Regions from separate parts of the Streptomyces sp. AM6-12 genome, predicted to be linked through region 1. Evidence: riboswitches for the same ligand, from Rfam matches in the RefSeq annotation. Region 1 holds a riboswitch; each other region holds the start of a gene.

What was found. Region 1 has a riboswitch for thiamine pyrophosphate ahead of thiC (phosphomethylpyrimidine synthase ThiC). Riboswitches for the same ligand answer to the same signal wherever they lie in the genome.
Region 2: it holds a riboswitch for thiamine pyrophosphate, as region 1 does, so the genes downstream of both, thiO (glycine oxidase ThiO) here and thiC (phosphomethylpyrimidine synthase ThiC) in region 1, are expected to answer to the same signal.
Region 3: it holds a riboswitch for thiamine pyrophosphate, as region 1 does, so the genes downstream of both, ACE4Q9_RS09350 (thiamine ABC transporter substrate binding subunit) here and thiC (phosphomethylpyrimidine synthase ThiC) in region 1, are expected to answer to the same signal.

Annotation. Positions count from the first base shown of each region.
Region 1 covers NZ_JBIQWN010000001.1:3,773,374-3,780,999, reverse strand. Annotated here, with positions in the region: gene ACE4Q9_RS17060 (metallophosphoesterase) at 1-633, shown strand, start outside; gene ACE4Q9_RS17055 (hypothetical protein) at 822-1,523, shown strand; gene thiC (phosphomethylpyrimidine synthase ThiC) at 1,605-3,389, opposite strand; TPP riboswitch at 3,382-3,557, opposite strand; gene ACE4Q9_RS17045 (YibE/F family protein) at 3,630-5,144, shown strand; gene ACE4Q9_RS17040 (SsgA family sporulation/cell division regulator) at 5,290-5,727, opposite strand; gene ACE4Q9_RS17035 (IclR family transcriptional regulator) at 5,826-6,689, opposite strand; gene ACE4Q9_RS17030 (DUF5326 family protein) at 6,889-7,101, opposite strand; gene ACE4Q9_RS17025 (cupin domain-containing protein) at 7,254-7,571, opposite strand.
Region 2 covers NZ_JBIQWN010000001.1:5,373,288-5,380,913, reverse strand. Annotated here, with positions in the region: gene thiE (thiamine phosphate synthase) at 1-175, opposite strand, end outside; gene ACE4Q9_RS24465 (Rv2175c family DNA-binding protein) at 366-731, opposite strand; gene ACE4Q9_RS24460 (NAD(P)/FAD-dependent oxidoreductase) at 791-2,020, opposite strand; gene ACE4Q9_RS24455 (hypothetical protein) at 2,053-2,403, opposite strand; TPP riboswitch at 2,457-2,568, shown strand; gene thiO (glycine oxidase ThiO) at 2,566-3,753, shown strand; gene thiS (sulfur carrier protein ThiS) at 3,750-3,971, shown strand; gene ACE4Q9_RS24440 (thiazole synthase) at 3,975-4,769, shown strand; gene pknB (Stk1 family PASTA domain-containing Ser/Thr kinase) at 4,997-6,910, shown strand; gene ACE4Q9_RS24430 (deoxyribonuclease IV) at 6,994-7,626, shown strand, end outside.
Region 3 covers NZ_JBIQWN010000001.1:2,114,126-2,121,751, forward strand. Annotated here, with positions in the region: gene ACE4Q9_RS09335 (maleylpyruvate isomerase family mycothiol-dependent enzyme) at 1-23, opposite strand, end outside; gene ACE4Q9_RS09340 (ABC transporter ATP-binding protein) at 48-1,064, opposite strand; gene ACE4Q9_RS09345 (ABC transporter permease) at 1,064-2,665, opposite strand; gene ACE4Q9_RS09350 (thiamine ABC transporter substrate binding subunit) at 2,713-3,783, opposite strand; TPP riboswitch at 3,854-3,960, opposite strand; gene rlmN (23S rRNA (adenine(2503)-C(2))-methyltransferase RlmN) at 4,033-5,139, opposite strand; gene ACE4Q9_RS09360 (VOC family protein) at 5,248-6,024, opposite strand; gene ACE4Q9_RS09365 (phosphatidate cytidylyltransferase) at 6,258-7,520, opposite strand.

The sequences.
Region 1 (7,626 bases):
CTGTCCGCCGAGGCGGCCGCGGCCGGCGGCTACTGCAAGGCCCTCATGGGCAACCACGAACTGCTGCTGCTCGGTGCCAAGCGATTCGGCGACACGCCCGTCAACTCCGGTGCGGGCACCGCCACCTTCCAGGCGGCCTGGCTGCTCAACGGCGGCCAGAAGACCGACATGGACCGTCTCCAGGACCACCATCTCCAGTGGATGGCCCGCCTCGACGCGCTGGAGGAGGTCGACGGCTATCTGCTGGTGCACTCCGACACCACCGCCTACCTCGACTACGGCGACTCGATCGAGGCCGTCAACGACACTGTCCGCGAGCGGCTCACCCGCAATGACGCGGACGAGTGCTGGGACCTGTTCCGCAAGTTCACCAAGCGCTTCTCCTTCCGCGACGAGGGCGGTGCCGACGCCGTGCGCTCCCTGCTGGACACCTACGGCGGCACCCGGATCGTGCACGGCCACAGCCCCATCCCCTACCTGCTGGGCGAAGTGGGCTCCGAGGACGGCGAGGAGAGCGACGACCCGGTGGTCGAGGGTCCGCATGTCTACGCCGACGGGCTCGCCATCGCCATGGACGGCGGGGTGACCATGGCCGGAAAGTTGCTGGTGAGGCAACTCCCGCTGGTTCACTGATCCTTCGCCTGAGCGGCCCCGCCATACCGGAGTACGCGCAGGCCGGGACGCAATTTCCGGCAATCCCCTGTCACCACGCGCCGTCACGGCTCTACCATCGGCTTATCCGTAGCAGGCTCCCCTCCGTCTCTGCCCGACGGCTCGCCGCTGCGCGAGCCCCAAGCCCTACGGAGCATCGGGGGATGCACATGAACAGCCTTCCGCAGCACCTGCGGAGCGAGGACCGCCGGGAGTTCGAGCGGCTCCTCGACGAGGTTCTGCGCTCCGCACCACACCGACCGGAACTGGCCGCCGTGGGACAGCGGCTCAACCCCGCGCAACTGCGCACCATGGCCATCGCCGCCTCCGCGCTCATCACGGCGGCCGCGGCCACCGAGTACCAGCGCTATGTACGGATACGCGACGAACTGCGCCACCCCGAGCAGGCCCCGAGTGCGGCCGGTGCCGCGCCCGCCGAGCCGGACCCGGCCGCGGCGGACCTCGCCGCCGCGCACGGCGCGGGCGCGGTCGCGGTCGTCGCCGTCCTGGCGCCGCTCCTGTCCGCGACCGCGGCGGTGATATTCCTGCTCATCGGCTACATCCTGAGAACCCTGGCCCCCGGGCAGTCCTTCGCCGGCACCATGCTCACCGCCGGCTGGGTGTTCGGGGCCCTGACCGTGGCCGCGATCCTCGTCGCCGCCGCAGGGCTCCTCCTCACCGCCCTGCGCAACGGCTCCTCCCCCGAATCCCGGGCCCGCGACGCCGCCGCCGCCGAGGTCGCCAGAGCCAGAACCGCCTGGGAAACCGCCCTCCTGGAACGCGGCATCATCCCCTTCCTCCAGGAGGCACTCGCCGACCACCCCCACTACTCCGGCTCCGACCACGCCGACCCGGAACGCCAGCCGGACTGATCCGGCCGGGCGGCGGCCTGCGGCCCGACGAGGCGCCGCTCCGGAACCGGTGGCCCGGCCGGAGCGGCGCCCATGCCCTCGTCAGTCCGCGACCGGCAGATACACCCGGTTCCCCGCCTCGGCGAACTCCCTCGACTTCTGGGCCATGCCCTCCTCGATCTCGGTCCGATTGCCACCGTGTTCGCGGCGGATGTCCTGCGAGATCTTCATGCTGCAGAACTTCGGGCCGCACATGGAGCAGAAGTGGGCCGTCTTGGCGGGTTCGGCCGGAAGGGTCTCGTCGTGGAAGTCGCGGGCCGTGTCCGGGTCGAGGGCCAGGTTGAACTGGTCCTCCCAGCGGAACTCGAAGCGCGCGTCCGACAGCGCGTCGTCCCAGTCCTGCGCCCCCGGATGCCCCTTGGCGAGGTCGGCCGCGTGGGCGGCGATCTTGTAGGTGATGACCCCGGTCTTGACGTCGTCCCGGTTGGGCAGGCCCAGGTGCTCCTTCGGCGTGACGTAGCAGAGCATCGCCGTGCCCCACCAGGCGATCATCGCGGCGCCGATGCCGGAGGTGATGTGGTCGTACGCCGGTGCGATGTCCGTGGTCAGCGGACCGAGCGTGTAGAACGGGGCCTCGTCGCAGATCTCCTGCTGGAGGTCGATGTTCTCCTTGATCTTGTGCATCGGGACATGCCCGGGGCCCTCGATCATCGTCTGCACGTTCAGCCGCCGGGCGATCCGGCCGAGTTCTCCGAGCGTGCGCAGCTCCGCGAACTGGGCCTCGTCATTGGCGTCCGCGATGGAGCCGGGCCGCAGCCCGTCGCCCAGCGAGTACGTGACGTCGTAGGCGGCGAGGATCTCGCACAGCTCCTCGAAGTTCTCGTACAGGAACGACTCCTTGTGGTGCGCCAGGCACCACGCGGCCATGATGGAGCCGCCCCGCGAGACGATGCCGGTCTTGCGGTTGGCCGTGAGCGGCACGAACGGCAGCCGTACGCCCGCGTGGACGGTCATGTAGTCCACGCCCTGCTCGGCCTGCTCGATGACGGTGTCCTTGTAGATCTCCCAGGTCAGCTCCTCGGCCCTGCCGTCGACCTTCTCCAGCGCCTGGTACAGCGGCACCGTGCCGATGGGGACGGGGGAGTTGCGCAGCACCCACTCGCGGGTGGTGTGGATGTTGCGGCCGGTGGAGAGGTCCATGACCGTGTCGGCACCCCAGCGGGTCGCCCAGGTCATCTTCTCCACCTCCTCCTCGATGGACGAGGTCACCGCGGAGTTCCCGATGTTGGCGTTCACCTTCACCAGGAACCGCTTGCCGATGATCATCGGCTCGATCTCCGGGTGGTTGACGTTGGCCGGCAGCACCGCCCGGCCCGCCGCGATCTCCTCGCGCACCACGTCGGGGGAGACGTTCTCCCGAAGGGCCACGAACTCCATCTCCGGCGTGATCTCGCCCCGGCGCGCGTACGCGAGCTGCGTCACCGCCTGTCCGCCACGGCCCCGGCGCGGCTGGCGCGGACGGCCCGGAAAGACCGCGTCCAGGTTCCGCAGCCCGCCGCGCGGCGAGGTGTGCTTGATCCCGTCGTCCTCGGGACGGACGGGACGGCCCGCGTACTCCTCGGTGTCGCCACGGGCGATGATCCAGTTCTCCCGCAGCGGCGCCAGCCCCCGGCGGACGTCGGTGTCGACGAGCTGATCGGTGTACGGGCCCGACGTGTCGTACAGCGTGACCGACTGCCCGTTGGTGAGGTGCACCTGACGGACCGGCACGCGCAGGTCGGGGCGTGAGCCCTCGACGTACGCCTTGTGCCAGCCGATGGACTTCCCGGCCTCCGAGGACATGTCGTCCTGGGCGGAGGCAGGCGTGCGTGCGTCCTTGTTGGTCATGAGACCTACTCCCTACGCCGGCATTACCCGGTAACAGGTTCGGCGGTCGACGCAGCGGTTTCCGTCGTCCGAGGTCTCTCGGGGAACTCGTATGTTCCACGTGAAACATCGCTCTACGGAGGTCAGCGCCCTCTCAGCCCGGTGCTCCGAGCTCCCGCGTGTGCAAAGGTGTCTCCACGCTAGCGTCATCCGTGACGCGATGAACAGTGGGCCCTCCCCGCTTCTTGCGATGATCTGGCGATGACCCGGATGGACCAGGACCCGTACCAGCCGCCCGGCCCGCGCCGGCCCGACGGCTCGGAGCCCTTGAGCCAGGGCCACCGCCACGACCACGGCCACGCGCGAGCCCCGGCCCAGAGCCCGGCTCCGGCCCGCAGACAGGGACACGGACAGGAACAGGGGCACGGGCACGGTCGGGGGCACGGACAGGATCAGAGGCAGGGGCACAGCGCCGGTCGCGGGCACGGGCACGGTCACAGCCATGGGCCCGCCGCGCCCGTGTCCCGGCATCTGCGCAAGGTGATCGCGGCGATCCTCGTCCCGTTCACCGCGGCGGTCGTGGTCGGTCTGGTGGTGCTCTGGCCCGGTGGCGCCCCCTCGCACAAGCACAGCGGCGTCGGCTTCGACCGGCAGACCCAACAGGCCACCGTCATCCGTGTGGTCGAGGTGAGCTGCGCGCCGGGGAGCGCGGGCGGCGGGGCGCCGAGCGGTGATGCCTCCGGCGGCGTTTCGGCGGGTCAGCAGTCCGGCGGGTCCTGCAAGAAGGCGACGGTCCGGGTCGACACCGGCAAGGACAAGGGCCGTACGTTCACCGAGATCGTGCAGCCCGACCAGCCCCGGCAGCTGCACCAGGGCGAGCAGGTCATCGCCGCCTACGAGCCCACCGCCCCCAAGGACCTCCAGTACTCGGTCGCCGATGTGAACCGCAAGTTCCCCATGGCGCTGCTCGCGGGCGTCTTCGCGCTCGCCGTCGTGGTGGTGGGCCGGCTGCGCGGTGTCATGGCCCTCGTGGCGCTGGCGGTGAGCTTCCTAGTGCTGAACCAGTTCATCCTGCCCGCGATCCTCCAGGGCTCCAACCCCCTGCTGGTGGCGGTGATCGGGTCGAGCGCCATCATGCTGATCGCCCTGTACATGTGCCACGGCCTGTCGGCGCGTACGTCGGTGGCGGTGCTCGGCACGCTGATCTCGCTGACCCTGATCGGTCTGCTCGGCTCGGTGTTCATCGGCTGGGCCGCCCTGACCGGCAACACCGACGACAGCACCGGTCTGATCCACGGGCTGTACCCGAAGATCGATATGAGCGGTCTGCTGCTGGCCGGTGTCATCATCGGATCGCTCGGCGTCCTGGACGATGTGACGGTCACCCAGACCTCCGCCGTATGGGAGCTGCACGAGGCCAACCCCACGATGGGCCCGCGCGGTCTGTACCGGGCCGCCATCCGCATCGGCCGCGACCACATCGCGTCCGTCGTCAACACCCTTGTGCTCGCCTATGCGGGCGCCGCACTGCCGTTGCTGCTGCTGTTCTCGATCGCGCAGAGCAGCGTGGGGACGGTGGCCAACAGCGAGCTGGTGGCCGAGGAGATCGTGCGCACCCTGGTGGGCTCCATCGGCCTGGTCGCCTCGGTCCCGGTCACCACCGCGCTCGCCGCCCTGGTGGTAGCGGCCGATCGCAGCGCCCCGGAACCGGAGACCTCCACCGGTACCCGGGCCCTGCCGGCTCGCGGCGGCCGGGGTCGGCGCCGGAAGCGGTGAGGCGGGGCGGGGCGGGCTGCCCGGCCTGCCCTGGTCGGCCCAGCCTGGCCGGCTCCATCCAACAGGGTGTGGAAATTTCTGAAGAAGCGTTCCTGCAAAGCCCCGTACCGCCGAGCGGAGCGTCCGCGCTCCGTCCCGCGGTGTCTCAGCCCGCGCTCTGCTCCTCGGCCAGAATGCGGTCCAGCGCCTCGTCCAGATGCGTGTCGAAGTCGGCGAGCGCGCCCTCCTGCCCGAGCGGGACCAGCTTGTCCGTGCGGTCGAGGAAGGCCACGAGCGGCGACGCCGACGAGCGGAACAGGGCCTGGTCGCCGCCGACCTGAAGCCGGATCAGTACCTCGCCCAGCACCTCGGTCTCGACCGGGGAGATCCGCACATCCCCTTCCCCGCACGGACGCCCGACGCCGTCGATCAGCAGTTCCCGGCCGAAGACCCAGGTGACCGGGGCATCGCCGGGCAGATGGAAGGTGAGCCGCACGGCGTAGGGATCGCCGGTCTCGTAGCGCAACTCCACCGGAATGCGGAAGGAGAGCTCCTCCGAGACGAGAAAGCTCATCATGACCTCTGCCTGTACGGACTCGCGCATCGCCTACCCCGTCATATGACATCGACTGGCCGGGTTTGATCCCTCTGACCGTGGTAAATCTTGCTGAAAGTACACGGTGGATCACAAGGAGTAAGTTTTCAGATGCTGATAGAGAGGGTCAGGGATCCCAGATGCCGTCCGATCTCCGTCTGCAGCCGCTGGGCCGCGGGCAGCAGCCGGTCGGCCTGATGGGCCGGGAGGGAGATGGCCACGGTGACCGCGGTCGTGCCGACCGTGATGGGTACCGCCGCGCAGACCGTGCCCAGCGCGTACTCCTGGCGCTCCGTCACCGTCTCCATGCGCCGCACCCGCGCCAGCCGGCGCAGCAGGGCGTCGCTGTCCCGCACGGTGTAGGGCGTGAGGCCCTGGACCGGGTAGCGGGCGAGATGATCCTGCCGGGCGCCCTCGTCCAGCTGGGAGAGCAGGCACTGCCCGATGGCGTGCGCGTGCCCGGTCTCGCGGAAGTCGGCCCACTCCTCGGCCGCGGGTGACTCACGGGAGTCGGCGACGCACAGAACCTCGATCTCTCCGTCCCGGTACATCGCGTAGTACATCGGGGCGCCGATGGAATCGCGCCAGTGGGCGAGCGTCTCCGCGACCCTGCCGCGACGTTTCTCCCGTGCCCCGCTGCTGCTCAGCAGCTCGGCCGCGTCACCGAGGTAGAAGAGGCCCTTGTCGCGGCGCAGGTAGCCCTCGTGCACCAGGGTGCGCAGCAGGTGGTAGGTGGTGGGCAGGGCCAGGCCGGTGGCGCGGGCGAGTTGCTTGGCGGGGGCGCCGTACGGATGGGCCGCGACGGTCTCCAGCAGCCGCATGGCGCGCTGTACGGAGCCGATGAGGGTGGTCGTGGGGGCCGGCTGCGGCGGGACGGCCATCCCGGACGGCCGCCGGGCGGGAGGGGTGCGAGGGCGTGGCTGGGCGGGGAGTGCGGGGGTTTTCGCCGGTGCGGTGTCGACCGTGGCCAAGGGTTACTCCGGAAGCGCGAGGGGGCAGCCCGTGCGTGGGCGGGGAGCACGGAGGGGGTTCTGCGCCACCCGCGGGGCCGCACCCCGCGGGAGTTCCGGACTCTAACCGCCCGCCCCCGCGTGCGGCCGGGCTCATGGGGAAACTTCCCTCCCCCGAGGGAACCGGCACCCCCTTACCGGTCACCGGCTCCCGTGTGCCTCACCAGTCGCCGTGGGAGGAGGAGTTGGACATGAACTTGCGCACGATGTAGATCAGGCCGCCGACCAGGGCCACGAAGACCAGCGCCTTGAACAGCAGGCCGATCACGAATCCGACGATGCTCGCTATCAGGCCGCCGAACACGACCAGGGCGATGACCGGCACCGCGACCCACTTCACCCACCACGGCAGTCCCGCGAAGATCCCTCGCATGGCCCTCGTCCTTCTCGTCTCGTGCGTACGTGTACGTCGCGTACGGTCTCGATGTCCTGCCCTCGATGCTAGAGCCGCGGGAGGGACCCACGGGGGCCGCGCAGCCCTTGTCCTTCCCTGAACCGTCCCCTAGGGAACCCGGAGAGCGACCCTCACGCCTCGGGTGGAGAGAAGACGACGAGAACCCTCAGATCCTCGCTGATGTGGTGGAACTTGTGGGCGACACCCGCGGGTACGTACACCACGCTGCCCCGCGCCACCTCGGTCGTCTCCAGGCCGACGGTGATCGACGCCCGGCCGCTGACGACGAAGTACACCTCGTCCTGCTTGTGCGGCTGCTGCGGGTCGTGCGCGCCCGCGTCGAGAGCGTAGAGGCCGACCGACATGTTCCGCTCCCGCAGGAACTGAAGATAGGCACCCTCGTTGACGGCGCGCTCCGCCTCCAGGTCGTCCAGCCGGAATGCCTTCATTCGCTTCGTCGCCCTCGCCTCACTGCTCGCTGCCGATCCGGTCTGCCACGATCAG
Region 2 (7,626 bases), 1.6 Mb from region 1:
CCAGGCAGGCCAGTTCCTCGGCGGCCTCCATGCCCTTGTCGCGCAACTGCACGATGTCGACACCGCCGGCCAGCACCGCGTCCAGGAACTCGGGCAGGTCGCCCTGGCGCCTGCGGGCGTCCGTGCACAGGTAGAGCCGGGCGTCGGCGAGCTCGGCGCGGGCGGTGTCGGGCATGCGTGGGTCCCCCGGAGTCGGTGTGCGGTGCTGGGCGGGCGGTGGCGTACGGCGCGCGGGGCGTCGTACGCCATCCCTCGGCGGTCGGGCTGGGACGGCCCTGAGGCGATCGGGCAGGGACGGCCCGCAGACGATCGGGCTCGGACGGCCCTCACGCGGTCGGGCTCGGACGGCCTTCACATGGTCGGGCTCAGACGGCGAGCGCCTGGGCGCGGCGCTTCACCTCCGTGCCGCGGTTCTCACTGAGAGCCTGCGCCGGGGTGCCGGGCAGGGTCGGGTCGGGGGTGAAAAGCCATTCGATCATCTCTTCGACCGTGAAGCCGTCGTCCCGCAGGAGCGTCAGGGTCCCGGACAGGCCCTTGACGACCTTGTCCCCGTCGATGAAGGCGGCGGGGACGTGCAGCGCGCGGTTCTCACCCCGGCGTACGGCGATGAGCTGGCCGTCCTTGACCAGCTGCCGCACCCGCGTCACCTCGACGCCGAGCTGTTCGGCGATGTCGGGGAGGGTGAGCCAGGCGGGGACGAGAGCGTCGATCTTCGTGTCAATCTCGGTCACGGGTACAGGGTAGGCGCTCGGCCGGGTCCGGCGCTTTGCGCCGGAGGCCTGGTGGGGGCTCAGTCGGCCGTGGCGTCCTTCAGCGGCCGGCTCGGGTCCGCCAGTGCCCGGGCGTCCAGGAGGCGGCCGGCCTCGATCAGCTTGCGGCCCTGGGCGAGGTCGCGCGGGCGGCCCACCGCCAGCAGGGCGACCAGGCGCCCCTCGCGCAGCCAGCACACCGTCCAGGCGGGACCCGCGGGATCGCCGCGCCAGACCAGATGGTCGGCGGTGGCATGGTGCCCCGCGTACTGCACGAAGCGGCCGAACTGCTCGGACCAGAAGTACGGCACCGGGTCGTAGACGGCGCTCTCGCCGAGGATGCCGGCGGCGACGGTGCGCGGGCCCTGGAGGGCGTTGTCCCAGTGGTGCACGAGGAGGCGTTCGCCGTAGCGGGCCGAGGGGAAGGACGCGCAGTCGCCGACGGCGTACACATCGGGCGCGGAAGCGCGCAGCCGGGCGTCGGTGACGACCTCGCCGAACGCGCCCAGCTCGATGCCCGAGCCGGCCAGCCAGCCGGTGGCGGGGCGGGCGCCGATGCCGACGACGACCGCGCCCGCGGGCAGCCGGGTGCCGTCGGCGAGCACCACCGCGCCGGGCTCGACGCGCTCCACCCGTGCGCCGGTGCGCAGTTCGGCCCCGCTGTCGGCGTACCAGCCGGCCATGGGGGCGGCGACCTCGGCGGGCAGCACCTCGGCGAGCGGCCGGTCGGCGGCCTCGACGACGGTCACCGCGCAACCGGCCTCGCGGGCGGCCGTGGCGAACTCGGCGCCGATCCAGCCGGCGCCGACCACCACGATGTCGTGCTGCCGGGCGAGCACGGGCCGCAGCCGTTCGGCGTCGTCCAGGGTGCGCAGCAGATGCACGCCGGGGACGCCCTCGCTGCCGGGCAGGGTGACCGGCTCGGCGCCGGTGGCCAGCACCAGCACGTCGTACGCCACCGGGCCCGCCTCGGTGTCCAGTTCACGGTCGGCGGGGCGGGCGCCGAGGACCTCGCAGCCGAGCCGGAGGCCGACGCCGAGCGCGTCGAAGTCGAGGTCGAACGCGGAGCCCTCGGCCTTGCCGAGCAGCACGGCCTTGGACAGCGGCGGCCGGTCGTACGGCTGGTGCGGTTCGGCGCCGATGACGGTCACCTCGCCCGTGAAACCCCGTTCCCGCAGCGCGACCGCGGTCTGCACCCCGGCCATGCCCGCGCCCACGACGACCACGCGCCGCGTCCCTGCCGTGCCCTGCCGGGCTGTCTGCTCGCTCACCCGATCACCATAGACAGATGACGATCAGTCAGTCAGCGGGCGTGCGCGGTGAGCTGTTCCACGACGCTCGTGCCGGAGCCCGGTCCGGACTCCCACTCCCAGGTCTCCTCCAGGCGCACCCGGCCGTCGGGCAGCTCCACGACCGTGGAGACGCAATGGCCCGAGGCCGTGCTGCCGTCGGTGCGCAGCTGCACGTACCGGAAGTCCAGCCGGTCGCCCGCGCGGGTGCCGACCAGATGGCCGTGGACGATGTCGCCGCCCCGGTACTCGGCCCAGACCGCACCGTCCCGCTCGTGGTAGGCGAAGCGGGTGCGGGTACCCACCTGACCTGCGGACTGGTCGGCGACGGGGGCGAGGATCAGGCCGTCGAGCGACGGGGCCATGGGCGAGGGCTCCCTTACGGGTGACGAGGGGGGCGGGCTAGGGTGGCCACCGTACAAGCACTCGCGGGAGCCCGGACGCACCGGGCTGAGAGGGAGGCTGGCGGCCTCCGACCGTACGAACCTGATCCGGGTCATGCCGGCGAAGGGAGGGGCTGGACGCCCATGTCCACACGTACGCCCGATACCTCGGGAACCTCCGACGTCCTCGTCGTCGGGGGCGGGATCATCGGCCTGGTGACGGCCTGGCGCGCGGCGTGCCGCGGGCTCGCCACGGCCGTGGTGGACCCGGTGCCCGGCGGCGGGGCCGCGCAGGTCGCGGCCGGGATGCTGGCCGCGGTCACCGAACTGCACTACGGCGAGGAGACGCTGCTCGCCCTCAATCTGGAGTCGGCGCGCCGCTACCCCGGCTTCGTGGCCGAGCTGACCGAGGCGAGCGGCCGGGACCTCGGCTACCGGCGCTGCGGCACCCTCGCGGTCGCGCTGGACGCCGACGACCGTGCCCATCTGCGGGAACTGCACGCCCTCCAGCAGCGCTGCGGCCTCGACGCGCAGTGGCTGCCGGGGCAGGAGTGCCGCCGCCTGGAGCCGATGCTGGCGCCGGGCGTGCGCGGCGGGCTGCGGGTCGACGGCGACCACCAGATCGATCCGCGCCGGCTGGCCGCGGCGCTGGTGACCGCGTGCGAGCGGGCCGGGGTGGTGTTCCACCGGGTGTGGGCCGAGCGGCTGGACGTCGTACGGGACCGGGCCGTCGGGGTGACCACGGCGGACGGTACGGCGCTCACCGCCGGGCAGGTGGTGCTCGCGGGCGGCAGCCTCAGCGGGCGACTCGCGGGGGTGCCGCGGGAGGTGCTGCCGCCGGTGCGGCCGGTGAAGGGGCAGGTGCTGCGTCTCGCGGTGCCGAAGCGGTACGCGCCCTTCCTCAGCCGCACGGTGCAGGCCGTGGTCCGGGGCGGGCAGCTGTACCTGGTGCCGCGGGAGAACGGCGAGCTGGTCGTCGGCGCCACCAGCGAGGAACAGGGCTGGGACACGACGGTCACCGCGGGCGGGGTGTACGAGCTGCTGCGCGACGCGCACGAGCTGGTGCCGGGCATCACCGAGCTGCCGCTCACCGAGACGCGGGCGGGGCTGCGGCCCGGCTCCCCGGACAACGCGCCGCTGCTCGGGCCGTCCGGCCTCGCCGGGCTGCTGCTGGCCACCGGGCACCATCGCAACGGGGTGCTGCTCACGCCCGTCACCGGGGATGTGATGGGGCAGTTGCTGGCCGGCGGCCCGCTGCCCGAGGAAGCCCGTCCGTTCACGCCGGAGCGCTTCGCCGCCCCGCGCACGCAGCAGCTGGAGCAGACCGCATGAGCGCCGTGTCGTCCACCATCACCATCTCCGTCAACGGGCAGCGGCGTCAGGTCGCGCCGGGGACCGCGCTCGACGCGGTCGTACGGTCCCTCGTGCGGGCCCCCGCCGGGGTGGCGGCCGCCGTCAACGAGACCGTCGTACCGCGCACGCGGTGGGCCGGGACGGCGCTCGCCGAGGGCGACCGGGTCGAGGTGCTGACCGCGGTGCAGGGGGGCTGAGCGGTGACCGACGATCGCCTTGTCATCGGGGATGCGGCCTTCGGGTCGCGGTTGATCATGGGGACGGGCGGGGCGCCCAGCCTCGACGTGCTGGAGCGGGCGCTGGTGGCGTCCGGGACGGAGCTGACGACGGTCGCGATGCGGCGGGTCGATCCGTCCGTGCACGGCTCGGTACTGTCCGTGCTGGACAAGCTCGGCATCCGGGTGCTGCCGAACACGGCGGGGTGCTTCACCGCCGGGGAGGCCGTGCTCACGGCGCGGCTCGCGCGGGAGGCGCTCGGCACGTCGCTGGTGAAGCTGGAGGTCATCGCCGACGAGCGGACGCTGCTGCCGGATCCGGTGGAGCTGCTGGAGGCGGCGGAGACGCTGGTGGACGACGGGTTCACGGTGCTGCCGTACACCAACGACGATCCCGTGCTCGCGCGGAAGCTGGAGGACGTGGGGTGTGCGGCGGTGATGCCGCTGGGGTCGCCGATCGGGTCGGGGCTCGGGATCCGCAACCCGCACAACTTCCAGCTGATCGTGGAGCGGGCGGGGGTGCCGGTGATCCTGGACGCGGGGGCGGGGACGGCGTCGGATGTGGCGCTGGCGATGGAGCTGGGGTGTGCGGGGGTGATGCTGGCGTCGGCGGTGACGCGGGCACGGGAGCCGGAGGTGATGGCGGCGGCGATGCGGCACGCGGTGACCGGGGGGCGGCTGGCGCGGCTGGCGGGGCGGATACCTCGGCGGTACTGGGCCGAGGCGTCGTCTCCTACGGAGGGTCTGGCCGCGTTGGACCCCGAGCGCCCGGCGTTCTGACCTCCGAGGGCTGGACGGACCGCCGCCGACGGCGATGGCGCCCCGTTGGGGGGCGGTCGACGTCGGTGGCTGTTCGGTCGCGGGGTGGATTCCGGGGGGGTCGGGCGGCCGCAGGCTCCGGTGGAATGTGGCGTGCCTGCGTAAGAAGCGTCACAGGTGGGCTTCAGTGGGCAGGTGGGAGAGGGCGGCGGGGCGGGGGTGGGGTCGGGGGCTCGTAGACTCGCCGTGTGGACATGACCCTTCAGGACGCCCTCGTCGGGCACGTGCTCGACGGTCGGTATCGCGTGGACGCGCGGATCGCGGCCGGCGGGATGGCGACCGTGTACCGGGCGCTGGACACGCGCCTGGACCGGGTGCTCGCGCTGAAGGTGATGCATCCCGCGCTGGCGGCGGACGGCGTCTTCGTGGAGCGGTTCATCCGCGAGGCCAAGTCCGCGGCCCGGCTCGACCACCCGAACGTGGTGCAGGTCTACGACCAGGGCACCGACGGGTCGTACGTGTACATGGCGATGGAGTACGTCGCCGGCTGCACCCTCCGTGACGTGCTGCGCGAGCGCGGCGCCCTGCGACCGCGTGCCGCGCTGGACATCCTGGAGCCGGTGCTCGCCGCGCTCGGCGCCGCCCACCGGGCCGGTTTCGTGCACCGGGACATGAAGCCCGAGAACGTGCTGATAGGCGACGACGGCCGGGTCAAGGTCGCCGACTTCGGCCTGGTCCGCTCCGTCGACACCGTGACCAGTACGACCGGCTCCGTGCTCGGCACCGTCGCCTACCTCGCCCCCGAGCAGATCGATCAGGGCACCGCCGACCCCCGCGTCGACGTGTACGCCTGCGGTGTCGTCCTGTACGAGATGCTGACCGGCGCCAAGCCGCACTCCGGCGACTCCCCCGCGCAGGTGCTCTACCGGCACATCAACGAGGACGTCCCGCCGCCCTCCGCACTGGTGCCGGGGCTCGCGCCGCGACTGGACGAGCTGGTCGCCTCGGCCACCGCCCGCACCCCCGAGCTGCGCCCGTACGACGCGGTCGCGCTGCTCGCCGAGGCCCGCGAGGCCCGCGCCGCGCTGACCGAGGAGCAGCTGGACACCGTGCCGCCGCAGGCGAGGACGGTGGAGCACGAGAACGCGGAGAACCGTACGAGCGTGATCCCGCGCGCGCTGACCGTGCCCGCGCCGCTCTCCGTCGACGGGGACGGCGGCGACGGCGTCAGCCGCACCACCCGTTTCCAGGCCGCGCCCGTACCGGCCCCGCGCCGGTCCCGGCGGCTCGTGCTCACCCTCGCCGTCGCCGTGCTCCTGGTGCTCGGCGCCGGCACCGGGATCTGGTACATCAGCTCCGGCCAGTTCACCAAGGTCCCCCCGCTGCTGACGAAGACGGAGGCGCAGGCGCGGGACCGGCTCAAGGACGCCGGTCTGGAGGTCGGGAAGGTGAAGCGGGCCTACGACGACACCGTCGAGCGCGGCACCGTGATCAGCACCGATCCCGCGGCCGGAGCCCGGATCCGGGACCACGACGCGGTGACGCTGACCGTCTCGCTCGGCCCGGAGACGGTCAAGGTGCCGGACCTGGCCAACCTGCCGCTCGCCAAGGCCCGGCAGAAGCTGAAGGCGGCCGGCCTCGAACCGGGCATGGTCACCCGCAGCTTCAGCGACGACATCGACCAGGGCGCCGTCATCTCCACGACCCCCGCCGCGGGCACCGAGCGGCACGCGGGCTCCGCGATCGCGCTGACCGTCAGCAAGGGCAGCCCGGTCGACGTGCCCGACGTCACCGGCGACGACCCGGCCGACGCCCGGCAGGAGCTCACGGACGCCGGGCTCAAGGTGAAGATCGCGAGCGAGCAGGTCAACTCCGAGTACGACAAGGGCAAGGTGGCCCGGCAGAGCCCCGGCGACGGCAAGCAGGCCGCCACGGGCGACACGGTGACGCTCACCCTGTCCAAGGGCCCGCAGATGATCGAGGTCCCGGACGTGACCGGCGACAGCGTGGACGACGCCCACCAGGCCCTGGAGGGCGCCGGGTTCAAGGTCAGCGAGGACCGCGGGCTCCTCGGGCTGTTCGGCGACACCGTCAAGAAACAGTCCGTCAAGGGCGGCAGGACGGCGCCCAAGGGGTCCACGATCACGATCACCATCAGGTGAGTCCTCGCGGGCGGCAGGACCGGTGAGCGGGTTCACGCCCGGTGCCGGTCCGGGCCACCCCGCGGACATGACACCCTGAACAGGTGAGTCCCGTTTCCTCGTCCCTCCCCCGGTCCCTCCCCCGCAATCCCGTCGGCGGCCATGTCCCGGTGGCCGGCGGCCTGCACTCCGTGGGCCTGTCGTACGCCCGTGAGCTGAAGGCGGAGACCGTCCAGGTCTTCGTGGCCAACCCGCGCGGCTGGGCCACCCCGGCCGGGAACCCGAAGCAGGACGAGGCGTTCCGCGCCGCCTGCGCCGAGGAGTCGATCCCGGCGTATGTGCACGCCCCCTACCTGATCAACTTCGGCTCGCACACCGAGGCGACGGTGGAGAAGTCGGTCGAGTCGCTGCGGCACTCGCTGCGGCGTGGCCGGGAGATCGGCGCGCTCGGCGTGGTGGTGCACACCGGCAGCGCGACCGGCGGCCGGGCCCGCGAGGTGGCCCTGAAGCAGGTGCGGGAGCACCTGCTGCCGCTGCTGGACGAGCTGACCCAGGACGACGACCCGTTCCTGCTGCTGGAGTCAACGGCGGGCCAGGGCGCCTCGCTGTGCTCGCGGACCTGGGACTTCGGACCGTACTTCGAGGCGCTGGACGCCCACCCCAAGCTGGGCGTCTGCCTGGACACCTGCCACATCTTCGCCGCCGGGCACGATCTGACCGGCCCGGCGGGCATGCGC
Region 3 (7,626 bases), 1.7 Mb from region 1:
CGGTCGTGCGCGAGGTAGGTCATGGGCCCACCCTAGGCGGCCGGTGATCAGTCGAGCACGACGATTTCGGCCGCGTCGAACTCCGCGCCCACCGTGTCGCCCGTCTCCGGTGCGTCCCGCAGCGCGCAGGCCGCTTCCAGCCGGGGGCCGTCCTCCGGCTGGAGGTGGACGGCGACATGGGTGCCCTTGAAGGTGCGGGCGGCGACGGTGCAGGTCAGCCCGGTGCCGACGGGAACGAGCCGTACGCCGGCGGGCCGGACCAGCAGCGTCCGGGGGCCCTGCGGGGCGTCCTTTGGCACCGGCAGCTTGCCCCAGGGGCCCTCGGCGACCGCGCCCGCGACCGTCGCCGGGACCACGTTCTCGAAGCCGAGGAAGCGGGCCACGAACGCGTCGGCGGGGCGCCGCCAGACGTCGAGTGGCGTGCCGGACTGGGCGATCCGGCCGTCCCGCATCACCACCACCCGGTCGGCCAGCGCGAACGCCTCGCCCTGGTCGTGGGTGACGGCGAGCACGGTCGTGCCCAACCGCCCGAAGAGTTCGCGGAGTTCGACCACGAGGCGTTCGCGCAGGGAGCGGTCGAGCTGGCCGAGGGGTTCGTCCAGCATCAGCAGCCGGGGCCGGGGAGCGAGCGCGCGGGCGAGGGCGACGCGCTGCTGCTCGCCGCCGGACAGCCCGGCCACCGCCCGGCGGGCGGCGCCCGGCAGTCCGACCAGTTCCAGCAACTCGCCCACCCGTGCGTCCCGTTCGCCCTTCGGCACGCCGTGCATCCGCAGCCCGAACGCCACGTTGGCGCCCACGTCGCGCTGCGGAAAGAGCTGGTGGTCCTGGAACATCAGGCCGACCCCGCGCCGGTGCGCGGGCACCCCGCCCTGGTCCCGTCCGGCGAGCGCGATCCGCCCGGCGTCCAGGGGCTGGAGCCCGGCGACGGCGCGCAGCAGGGTGGACTTGCCGCTGCCGCTGGGCCCGAGGACGCAGACCACCTCGTGCTCGGCGACCTCCAGACCCACCGCGTCCAGCACGGGCCGCCCGCCGAAGCGCACGGTCGCGCCCTCGATGCTCAGCATCAGAACTCCCCGGTCCGGTCGGTGCGCAGCCGCTCCAAGAGGAGCAGGGCGGCGGCGCACACCACCATCAGAATGGTCGAAAGGGCCATCGCCTGGCCGTAGTTGAGGTCGCCGGGGCGGCTGAGCAGCCGGGCCACGGCGACCGGCAGGGTCGGGTTGTCGGGCCGCGCGATGAACACGGTCGCGCCGAACTCGCCCAGCGAGACGGCGAACGCGAAACCGGCCGCGACCAGCAACGCCCGCCGCACCAGCGGCAGATCGATCTCCCGCCACACCCGCCAGGGCGAGGCCCCGAGCACGGCCGCCGCCTCCCGCAGCCGGGCGTCCACCGCGCGCAGCACCGGCAGCATGGTGCGCACCACGAAGGGGGCGCCGACCAGGGCCTGCGCGAGCGGAACCAGGATCCAGGACTGGCGCAGGTCCAGCGGCGGTTTGTCGAGGGCGATCAGGAAGCCGAAGCCGACGGTCACGGCGGACACGCCGAGCGGCAGCATCAGCAGCGCGTCGAAGCCCCGTACCAGCCGGCCCGCGTCGCGGCGGGCCAGCGCGGCGGCGGCGAGAGAGCCGATCAGCACGGCGATGGCGGTGGCCGCGACGGCGTACTGGAGCGAGGTCCACACCGCGTGCACCGGCGCCACCAGGAACGTACCGCCGTCGGTGCGGGTCAGCGCCCGGTAGTAGCCGAAGCCGGGGGCGTCCAGGGAGCGGCGGACGAGGACGGCGAGCGGCAGCACCAGGAGCAGCGCGACGCCGGCGAGGACGCCCGCGAGCAGCGCCCACTGCCCCGCGCCGCGCGGCCGCCGGGCGGTGGTGCCGGGGTCGACCAGGCGCAGGGCGGTCTCCCGGCGGCGTACCGTCCAGGCGTGGACGCCGAGGACGGCGCCGACGGCGGCGAACTGGACGAGGGTCAGGACGGCGGCCGTGCCCAGGTCGAAGATCTCGGAGGTCTGCCGGTAGATCTCCACTTCGAGGGTGGAGAAGGTGGGGCCGCCGAGGATCTGGACCACGCCGAAGGAGGTGAAGGTGAACAGGAACACCATCAGCGCGGCGGCGGCCACGGCGGGCGCGAGGGCGGGCAGGGTCACCTTGCGCCACGCGGCGAACGGGGAGGCGCCGAGCATCCGCGCGGCCTCCTCCTGACGCGGGTCGAGCTGGGCCCACAGCCCGCCCACGGTCCGTACGACGACGGCGTAGTTGAAGAAGACGTGCGCGAGCAGGATCGCCCACACGGTGGTGTCCAGCCGTACGCCCCACAGCTGGTCGAGCAGTCCGCCGTGGCCGACGAGGGCGAGGAAGGCGCTGCCGGCGACGACGGTGGGCAGTACGAACGGGACGGTGACGACGGCCCGCAGCACCTGTTTGCCGGGGAAGTCGAGGCGGGCGAAGACGAACGCGGCGGGCAGCGCGAGCAGCAGGGTGAGCGCGGTGGAGGCGAGCGCCTGCCAGGTGGTGAACCACAGCACGTGCCGGATGTCCGGCCGGCCGACCACGTCCGCGATCCGCCCGAGGTGCCAGGCGCCGCCGGTCTTCAGGCCGCGCGCCACGATCGCGGCGACGGGCCAGGCGAAGAACACCGCGAAGAACGCGACGGGCAGGGCCATCAGCCCCAGCCGCGCCGCGCTCCCGCGCCAGGTCCGCCCGCGGGCGGTCACTTCAGTACGAGTGACGTCCACGTCTTGACCCACTGATCACGGTCGGCGGCGATCTTCTCGGGGGCCATGGTCTCGGGGTGCGGGGCCGGGGGACCGTACTTGGTGAAGTCGGCGGGCACCGCGGCCCCCGCGACGACCGGGTAGACGTACATGTTCAGCGGCATGTCCTGCTGGAACTCCCGGGAGACCAGGAAGTCGAGGAACGCCTTGGCGCCCTTGGGGTTCCGCGCGTTGCTGAGCAGCCCGGCGAACTCGATCTGGCGGAAGCAGGTGCCGGTCGCCACGCCGGTCGGGGCGGTGGCGGGGCGCTTCTTGGCGTAGATCACCTCGGCGGGCGGGGAGGAGGCGTACGACACGACGAGCGGCCGGTCGCCGCCGGCCTTCCTGCCACCGGAGGAGCCGGAGAACTCCTGGTCGTAGGCCTGCTCCCAGCCGTCGACGACCTTGACGCCGTTGGCCTTGAGCTTCTTCCAGTAGTCCTGCCAGCCGTTGTCGCCGAACCGCGCGGCGCTGCCGAGCAGGAAGCCGAGGCCGGGCGAGGCGGTGGCCGGGTTCTCGGTGACGAGGAGGTTCTTGTACTGGGGCTTGACGAGGTCGGCGTACGACTGCGGCGGCGTCAGGTGGTGCTTGCCGAAGTACGCCTTGTCGTAGTTGACGCAGATGTCGCCGTAGTCGACGGGGGTGACGCGGTGCTTGCCGTCGAGCTGGTACCGGGCGCCGACCTTGTCCAGGCCCTTGGCGGTGTACGGCTGGAACAGGCCGTTGTCGAGGGCGCGGGAGAGAAGGGTGTTGTCGACGCCGAAGAGGACGTCGCCCTGGGGGTCGTCCTTGGTCAGGATGGCCTTGTTGACGGCCTGTCCGGCGTCGCCGTCCTTGAGGACGCGGACCTGGTACCCGGACCGCTTCTCGAAGTCCGCGAGGACGCTCTTGGAGACGGCCCACGAGTCATGGCTGACGAGGGTGACGGTCTTGGCGTCCGCCTTGCTCTGGCCCTGGGTCGTGCCGCACGCGGACAGCGCGAGCAGGCCGAGCCCGACCGCCGCGGCCACGCAGGTCTTGTTGTGCACTTGGTTGTCCTCCTGGGGTTGGCCAGGAAGAACGCGGCCCTGCCCGGAAGACCCGGACAGGGCGCAACAGCTTGAGTAGTGACCGAACTTCCTACCCAGAATGACCTGGGCGAGGTTCAGAGGGTCTGCGGCCTGGTGCCGCACTCTCAGCGCTGTGGCGCTCCCCTGTCGGAATATGAAGATGTCGAGACTGCTTCTTCGGCTTCTTCGACTGCTTCAATGGTGAAGAAGCGTTGGAACGGGCTCAGACTACCGCTCGGTGGCGGCGAGCTGACCACAGGCTCCGTCGATCTCCTGGCCACGGGTGTCCCGGATCGTCACCGGCACACCGTGCGCGGCGATCGCGTCCACGAACGCCTTCTCGTCCTCGGGCCGCGAGGCCGTCCACTTGGAGCCCGGAGTCGGGTTCAGCGGGATGAGGTTGACGTGCACGGGCCGGCCCTTGAGCAGCCGGCCGAGGCGGTCGCCGCGCCACGCCTGGTCGTTGATGTCGCGGATGAGCGCGTACTCGATCGACAGCCGGCGCCCGCTCTTCTCGGCGTACTCGAACCCGGCGTCCAGCACCTCGCGCACCTTCCACCGTGTGTTCACGGGGACGAGGGTGTCGCGCAGTTCGTCGTCGGGGGCGTGCAGGGAGATCGCCAACCGGCACTTGAAGCCCTCGTCGGCGAACCGGTGGATGGCCGGCACCAGGCCGACGGTGGAGACGGTGATGCCGCGCTGGGACAGGCCGAGGCCGTCCGGCGCCGGGTCGGTGAGCGCGCGGATGGCGCCGACGACGCGGTTGTAGTTGGCGAGCGGCTCGCCCATGCCCATGAACACGATGTTGGACAGCCGCGCCGGGCCGCCCGGCACCTCGCCGTCGCGCAGCGCCCGCATGCCGTCCACGATCTGGTGGACGATCTCCGCGGTGGACAGATTGCGGTCCAGGCCCGCCTGCCCGGTCGCGCAGAACGGGCAGTTCATGCCGCAGCCCGCCTGCGAGCTGATGCACATGGTGACCCGGTCCGGGTACCGCATCAGCACGGACTCCACGAGGGTCCCGTCGAACAGCTTCCACAGCGTCTTGCGGGTGGTGCCCTCGTCGGTCGACAGATGCCGGACGACCGTCATCAGCTCCGGGAACAGCGCCTCGCGCAGCTTCTGCCGGGAGCCGGCCGGGATGTCGGTCCACTGCTCGGGGTCGTGCGCGTACCGAGCGAAGTAGTGCTGCGAGAGCTGCTTGGCACGGAACGGCTTCTCACCGATCCCGGCCACCGCTTCCTTGCGCTCCGCGGGCGAGAGATCGGCGAGATGCCGCGGCGGCTTCTTGGCTCCGCGCGGCGCGACAAAGGTGAGTTCTCCGGGCTTGGGCATGGTGGTACCAGTGTCGCAGATCCAATCGGGTGACCTGCGGCCGCAGCTTGTGGTGCTCGTCGCGGGCGGGCCGGGCCGTTCGGCTGGGGGCCGGTCGGTGTGGGTGGTTCACATCGGCGTCGGTTTGATCATGGCGAAGGGGGCGCCCTGGGGGTCGGCGACCACCGTCATCCGGCCGGCCATCATGTCGAAGGGCGGGGCGAGGACCGTGCCGCCGCTTCTGACCAGGGCGTCCACGGTGGAGTCGACGTCGTCGACCGCGAAGTAGGCCAGCCAGTGGGCGGGGGTGCCGGGCGGGTCGCCGGCGAGCTGGGTGACGCCGCCGACCGCGCGGCCGCCGACCATCAGCGCCCAGTAGGCGTCCGCGCCCTCCATGGGCTCGATCTCGATGCCGAACGCCTCGCCGTAGAAGGCGGTGGCGCCGGGTACGTCGCTGGTGTGCAGCTCGTTCCAGGTCAGCGCGCCGGCCTCGTTGACGACTTGGGCGCCGTGGAAGTCGCCGGGCTGCCAGGCGCCGAAGACCGCGCCCTGCGGGTCGGCGGCGATCAGCATCCGGCCCAGGCTGCCGACGTCCATCGCCGGGACGAGCAGGGTGCCGCCCGCGGAGACGATCGCGTCCTGGGTGGCCTGGGCGTCGGTGGTGGCCAGGTAGCTGGTCCAGACGGTCGGCGGCGGTTCCGGCATGTCCTGGGGCTTCGGGCCGAGGCCCGCCACGGGCTTGCCGTGCAGCTCGCAGACCGTGTACCCGCCGAACTCGGCCGGTCCCGGCTGCCCCTGCCAGCCGAGCAGGTCGCGGTAGAAGTCCAGCGCGGCCTGCTGGTCCGAGGCCATCAGGTCGACCCAGCACGGGGTACCGGTCGCGTACGGGGTGGTGACGTCGGGCATCTCTCGCTCTCCCTACCAGGGGACCAGGGGGCCACGGGACCAAGGACCAGGGTGGCCACGCCACGGGTCGTTCTTTGTCACCATCGTGTGGCCAAACGTGATCGCCCGCCCGTCGGAGCAAAGCGGCGCCGGCGAGGGGCCGGACGAGCGGGCGGTCGTACGACGACGGGCCCCCGCCCTGTTCCCAGGGTGGGGGCCCGTACGGCCGCGACGACGCGCGGCAGGAGGTTTCGTCAGGCGGAGCCGACGAAGACCACCAGCAGGAGCCAGACCACCGGCGCCGTCGGCAGCAGGGAGTCCAGGCGGTCCATGATGCCGCCGTGGCCCGGCAGCAGGGTGCCCATGTCCTTGATGCCCAGATCGCGCTTGATCATGGATTCGCCGAGGTCGCCCAGGGTGGCGCTGGCCGCGACCGCGAGGCCCAGCAGCAGGCCCTGCCACCAGTGGCCGCCGTCGATCAGGAACTGCATGCACAGCGCGCCCGCGACCATCGAGAAGGACACCGCGCCGAGCAGGCCCTCGCGGGTCTTGCCGGGGCTGATCCGCGGGGCGAGCTTGTGCTTGCCGAAGCGCCAGCCGACGGCATAGGCGCCGGTGTCGCTGACGACGGTGAGCAGCAGGAAGGTCAGGACCCGCCAGGGGCCGTCGGCCGCGGTCAGCATCAGGGCGACGAAGGTGGCCAGGAAGGGCACGTAGAACGCCGCGAAGACAGCGGCCGTGACGTCCTTGAGGTAGCCCTCCGGGGGTTCCGTCATCCGCCAGACCAGCACCGCGAGAGCGGTGAGGGCCATGGCGACCCACGCGCCCTCGGCACCGCGCACATAGCCGGCGACCACCATCGCGGCGCCGCCGACCGCGAGCGGTACGAGCGGCGCCTTGATCTCCTTGCGCTCCTGGAGCCTGCTGGTCAGCTCCCACAGGCCGACGACGACGGCGACCGCGATCACGCCGACGAACACGGCCTTGACGATGAACAGCGACGCGATGATCACCACGCCGAGTCCCACGCCGACGCCTATGGCCGCGCCGAGGTCGCGGCCCGCGCTTTTCTTCTGCGGCGCCGGCGTCGGCTGCGGGGCGTCGGGCATGGGCTCCGGATTCTGGCTCGGGCTCGGCGTCGGCTGGGGCGTCCCGTACGGGGGCTGCGGCTGTGCCCCGTAGGGCTGCTGCTGTCCCTGCTGCGGCTGGGGCGCGTACGGCTGCCGGGCCGGCTGCTCGTACGACGGCGGCGTCCCGGCCGGCGACCGCGTCCCGTAAGGGTCGTACGGCACCGCGTCCCCGGGCGGGTTCGGGGTGCCGTATCCGGGCTGCCGCTCGGGCGGCGGCTGCGTCCCGTAAGGGGGCTGGCCGCCGTACTGCGCCGGTGACCCGGACTGCGGTGGTGACCCGTACTGCGGCTGGGGCTCGTCCCGGAACAAGGGGCCGCTCAGCCGAGCAGCCCCCCGGGTGTCGTCCTGGTCTCCGCCATACACGGGTACGTCGGGCACGATGGGCATGGGGCGCGTCTGCTGCGCCTCGGGCGCATCGTACGCGGGACCCGCCGGGGCGGCCTCGCCCTGGACGGGCCCACCCTCGGTGGGCCCCCAGTAGCCGGTCCGCCCC